Roseateles amylovorans: one gene and its partner. The protein of the gene in region 1 interacts with the protein of each later gene in a pairwise test. Links are inferred from orthologs where the notes say so. Each region holds a gene or a part of one and is shown on either strand. Other genes may lie near its edges.

Region 1 (2,788 bases):
CGCCCTGCCCGCTCGGCGCACCGTTGCGCAGTGCCTTGAAGAACTCACTGCTCGACGGATCGACCACAATCACATCGTTCTTGCTGCGCCAGGTCGAACGATAGGCGTCCAAGGAGCGATAGAACTGCGCGAAGGCCGGATCGCGGCTGAAGGCTTCCGCGTACAGGGCGGAGGCCTTGGCATCACCCTCACCCATCACCTTCTGAGCATCACGATAGGCTTCGGCAATGATGATCTCGCGTTGCTTGTCGGCATCGGCCTTGATCTTCTCGCCTTCGGCCGAGCCGGTCGAACGCAGCTCGTTGGCCACGCGCACACGCTCCGACTTCATGCGGTTGTAGACCGCCTCGGTGATGTTGGACGAGAAGTCCACCCGCTTGACCCGCACATCGACGATCTCGATGCCGAACTGCTTGGCTTCCTCTTCCAGACGCCGGCGCACATCCTGCATGACCTTTTCGCGCTCGGTGGCCAGCACGGCACGCACGGTTCGACGGGTCACCTCTTCGTTCAGCGCGGCCTGCACGATCGGGCTGAGCCGGGTGTCGAGGTTGCGCATGCTGGTGCCGCTGTTGCGAATGAACTGGCGGGCATCGACGATGCGCCACTTCACCAGCCAGTCGATCACCAGGCTCTTCTTCTCGGCGGTGAAGATCGGGCGCGAATCGGGGCTGTCCAGCGTCTGCACGCGACGGTCCACGAACACCACGTTCTGCAGCGGCGGGGGCAGCTTGAACTTCAGACCCGGCTCGGTGATGACTTCCTTGATCTCACCCAGCGAATAGACCACGGCGGCCTGGCGCTGGTCGACCACAAACAGCGTCGAGCTCAGGAGGACGAACAGGATCAACAGGCCCAGGACAACGGAAACGATGCGATTCATTGTTGTGTTCTCCCTGGCGATCAGCGGCCGTCGCGGTCGCGACCACGCAGGTTGTCGCGAGAGCGGACATCAGAGTTCAGCACGCTGGAACCGGTGGTCGGCTCCTGCGGCACGGCGGGCGTCGGCACCGAGGTGGTGACGGTGCCCGTGCTTTGCTGCATCAGCTTGTCCAGCGGCAGGTACAGCAGGTTGGAGTTGGAGCGGCTGTCGACCATCACCTTGGACACGCGCGAATAGACCTGCTGCATCGTGTCGATGTAGAGGCGATCACGGGTCACGGCCGGCGCACGCTGGTACTCGGTGAGCACGCTGCGGAAGCGATCGGCCTCACCCTCGGCGGTGGCGACGACCTTGGCGCGGTAGCCTTCGGCCTCCTCGCGCAACCGGGCCGCCTGGCCTTGCGCACGGGGAATGACGTCGTTGGCATAGGCCTCGCCCTCGTTCTTCAGGCGTTCGCGGTCGGCGTTGGCGCGGAAGGCATCATCGAAGGCGGCCTGAACCTGCTCCGGTGCCTGCACGCTGCCGACGTTGACGTTGACGACCTGGATGCCGGTCTTCAACCGGTCGAGCTGGACCTGGATCGACTTCGCCAGATCGACGGCGATGGCGTCACGCTGCTCATAGAGCACCGAATCCATGTTGCTGCGACCGACGATCTCGCGCACCGCCGATTCCGCTGCCTGGGAGACGGCTTCATCGGTGTTGACGTTCTCGAACAGATAGTCGCGCGAATCCTTCAGCCGGTACTGGACGGTGAAGCGGATGTCGACGATGTTCTCGTCCTGCGTCAGCATGGACGAATCGCGCAGGCCGGTGGCCTGTCCGACCTGGCTGCGCCCGCCGACTTCGACCGACTGCAGCTGAGTGAACTGCACCACCTCATGCGCCTGGAACGGGTACGGGAAGCGGTACTGGATGCCGGCGTCCACCGTGCGGCTGTATTTGCCGAAGGAGGTGATCACCCCCTGCTGGCCTTCCTGCACGATGAACACACCGCTGGCCAGCCAGCCCAGCGCCACCACACCCACCACCAGACCGGCGCCGATGCCGGCGCCCTTCATGTCCGGCTGGAAGTTGTTGCCGCCGGCGCCATTGCCACCGCCAGTGCCGCCGCTGTCACCGCCGCGACCACCGAACAGGCGCGAGAGCTTGCGGTTGAAGTCGCGCCAGAGCTCGTCCAGATCCGGCGGGCCTTCATTGCGGCCGTTGCTCATCCACAGGCCCACCCAGCGGCGCAGGCCGCCGGTCCCCTGATGAGGGGCACGTCCACGGCCAGCGACGGACATGCTGTCGTCTTGGTTCATACGCATCCTGATGAGGAATTCTTGTTGCGAGTATCGGGCATCCCCGCCGTCATCTGGCCAGCGGGTCGTCGGAACCGTCGGTGATGTCGGAAGGAGCTTGGGTCAGGTCTTGCGGATTCAAGCCACGCGCATCCAGACCCGCGTATTCAGGCACCGGTTCAGCCTGCATCAGCGACGCGATCATGCCGCGCAACTCGTCCAGGCCGTCGTGCTCGACCGCGCTGACGAAGATGCGGGGCAACCGCTGTCCGCCGTGCTCACCACCGATGCGGGGCAGCCAGTCCTGGATCGCCCGGGGCCGCTGATCGGCATCCAGCAGGTCCACCTTGTTGTAGACCAGGATCTGCGGAATGTGCTGGGCGCCGATTTCAGTCAGCACCCGCTCGACTTCTTCCATCTGCTCGGTCAGCACCGGGCTGGACGCATCCACCACATGCAGCAGCAGATCGGCGTCGGCGGCCTCCTGCAGCGTGGCCTTGAAGGCCTCCACCAACTTGTGCGGAAGATCGCGGATGAAGCCGACTGTGTCCGACAGCGACACGCTGGTGCCGGCCTCTTCGAGATAGAGCGATCGGGTGGTCGTGTCCAGGGTGGCGAAGAG
Region 2 (2,956 bases), 810 kb from region 1 along the record:
GTCCACCCCCTCGCCCAGCAAGCGCTCGCAGAAGTTGATCGCCCGGACCGCATCGTTGTGCTGCCCGCCGTCCGAGAACGAATCAGGGGTGACATTGACGATGCCCATGACCAACGGACGCTCGGCCAGGTCGAGGTCGAAGCGGGTGGTGGTCCAGATCTGCGAAGCACTCATGGATGGAAGGCGGAAGAACGGAAGAACGGAAGAACGGGTGGGCAGACGTCTGCAGTGGCGGCCGCCGGCAGCGACGCATCCCCAACGACCCGCACCCTACTCCTGATGACGCGTCGGCGAGTTCGAGATCGATAGAACTTGAGCCGATGGCCAGGAAACGGGAAACGGGAAACGGGAAACGGGAAACGACCGAGAGCATAGGTCGAAAATGAAGAAAGGCCGGTTCGCAGGAACCGGCCTTTCTCTTGAGGCGATCGACTAGGCAGAGGCGGTGGATGCGGCGTGCCGCAGTCTCGCCCGCCGTCAGGCCCCGATCCGTGCTGGCGGAACTGGTGCCCAAAGCACCCGCGCTGCCGGCCGTGTCATCAGCGGATCAGGCCGCTGCAGGCGCGCTGCCGGTGCTGACCGCAGGCGTGCCACCGCTGTCGGTCTTGTTGCTCGGCGGCGTCCAGTCCTTGGGAGGACGGGGCGGACGACCTTCCATGATGTCCTCGATCTGCTCCGCGTCGATGGTTTCCCATTCCAGGAGCGCCGTGGCCATGGCGTGCATCTTGTCCTTGTGGTCCTCGATCAGCTTGCGCGCGGTCGAGTACTGCTCGTCGATGATCTTGCGGATCTCCTGATCCACCTTGCGCATCGTCTCTTCGGACATGTTGGTCGTCTTGGTGACCGAACGGCCCAGGAAGACCTCGCCTTCGTTGTCCGCATAGACCATGGGGCCCAGCTCATCGGTCATGCCGTAACGGGTGACCATGTCGCGGGCGATGGCCGTGGCGCGCTCGAAGTCGTTGCTCGCGCCGGTGGTCATCTGGTTCATGAAGACTTCTTCAGCGATGCGTCCGCCGAACAGCACCGAGATGGTCGAGAGCATGCGCTCCTTGTCCATGCTGTAGCGGTCGCCTTCGGGCAGTTGCATCGTCACGCCCAGGGCGCGACCACGCGGGATCACCGTCACCTTGTGGACCGGATCGGTCTTGGGCAGCAGACGCGCCACCAGGGCGTGACCGGCCTCGTGATAGGCGGTGTTCTTGCGCTCTTCCTCTGGCATGACCATGGACTTGCGCTCGGGGCCCATCATGATCTTGTCCTTGGCCTTCTCGAAGTCCTGCATGTCCACCACGCGGCCGTTGCGGCGCGCAGCAAACAGGGCGGCTTCGTTGACCAGGTTGGCCAGATCGGCACCGGAGAAACCGGGCGTGCCACGGGCCAGGATGTCGGCACGGATGTCCTGACCGACCGGCACCTTGCGCATGTGGACGTTCAGGATCTGCTCGCGGCCGCGCACATCCGGCAGCGTCACATAGACCTGGCGGTCGAAGCGGCCCGGACGCAGCAGGGCGGGATCCAGGATGTCGGGACGGTTGGTCGCCGCCATGACGATCACGCCGAGGTTGGTGTCGAAGCCATCCATCTCGACCAGCATCTGGTTGAGGGTCTGCTCGCGCTCGTCGTTACCGCCGCCCAGGCCGGCACCACGGTGGCGACCGACGGCGTCGATTTCGTCGACGAAGATGATGCAGGGGGCGCTCTTCTTGGCCTGCTCGAACATGTCGCGCACGCGGGCCGCGCCCACGCCGACGAACATTTCAACAAAGTCAGAACCGGAGATGGTGAAGAACGGGACCTTGGCCTCACCGGCAATGGCCTTGGCCAGCAAGGTCTTGCCGGTTCCCGGGGGGCCGACCAGCAGCACACCACGCGGGATGCGCCCGCCCAGCTTCTGGAACTTCTGGGGGTCTTTCAGGAAGTCGACCAGCTCCTTGACCTCCTCCTTGGCTTCGTCGCAACCGGCGACGTCAGCGAAGGTTGTGGTGTTGTTGGCTTCGTCCAGCATGCGTGCCTTGGACTTGCCGAAGCTGAAGGCGCCGCCCTTGCCGCCGCCCTGCATCTGACGCATGAAGTACACCCACACGCCGATCAGCAGCAGCATCGGACCCCAACTGAGCAGGATGCTCATCAGGACCGAGGGCTCTTCCCGGGGCTTGACGTCGAACTTGACGCCGTTGTTGATCAGATCACCGACCAGGCCGCGATCCAGATAGGTCGCGGTGCTGCGCAGCTTGGTGCCGTCGTTCGTCAGGGCGACGATCTCGGTGCCGGTACCGCCTTCTTGCAGCGTGACTTGTTTGATCCGTTTCGCGCGGACTTCATCGAGGAAGTCGGAGTAGGCGATCGGATTCCCCTGCGTTGCGCTGCGATCAAACTGCTTGAAGACGGTGAACAGCACGAGGGCGATCACCATCCACACAGCCACCTTAGAGAACCACTGATTGTTCACCGCGACTCCTTTGTCATTCCGTCACCGCTGCGCCGCCTCACAACGGCGGCGCCGGTCATTCACGGCACATGGGGTTGATTCTATGGCAGTCAAGTGCCTGACCATGATTGGCAATCCCACGCGCGTCGATAGATATTGCCATGGCCGCGCCTGTCCGAGCCGCCAAAGCAAGAGCAACTTTCCTCATTGATCGCCGAATTACCCGATCAACAGGGGCTTTGCGGGTCATCCCGCACAGCCTGCCATCCCTTTGGCCACCCAGTTTCGACCCCACTCGCAGCGCACTTTCGCGCCGTCATCCCGCGGAGCCAGCGGACCAGCCGGCGGGTTTTTCAACTCAATCACTGTCCATTTCCAGCGTCATCCTCCTCCACCCGGGACGTTGAGGCCGGAAATTTCAGCAAATTTCTGATCGATGTCGGGCTCACGCCCTGGCTGCCAGCCTGAAAAGACTGGAAAACTTCAACCTTTGCCTCATCAGCAAGCCTTGCTGCCGCCCCTCCC

Evidence for each region. Proteins that work in one complex are often made in the same cells at the same time.
Region 2: the proteins of hflK (region 1) and ftsH interact in binary tests that used the Escherichia coli proteins (3 or more experiments, as listed by UniProt). The link is inferred for Roseateles amylovorans from one-to-one orthologs.

Annotation. Positions count from the first base shown.
Region 1 is NZ_CP104562.2:4,540,343-4,543,130, forward strand. It holds hflK (FtsH protease activity modulator HflK), read right to left. Parts: upstream 2,098-2,788; coding sequence 904-2,097; downstream 1-903. Other genes in the region: hflC (protease modulator HflC), read right to left, coding at 1-883; hflX (GTPase HflX), read right to left, coding at 2,237-2,788.
Region 2 is NZ_CP104562.2:3,726,989-3,729,944, forward strand. It holds ftsH (ATP-dependent zinc metalloprotease FtsH), read right to left. Parts: upstream 2,453-2,956; coding sequence 548-2,452; downstream 1-547. Other genes in the region: folP (dihydropteroate synthase), read right to left, coding at 1-174. UniProt on the Escherichia coli protein: Acts as a processive, ATP-dependent zinc metallopeptidase for both cytoplasmic and membrane proteins. Plays a role in the quality control of integral membrane proteins.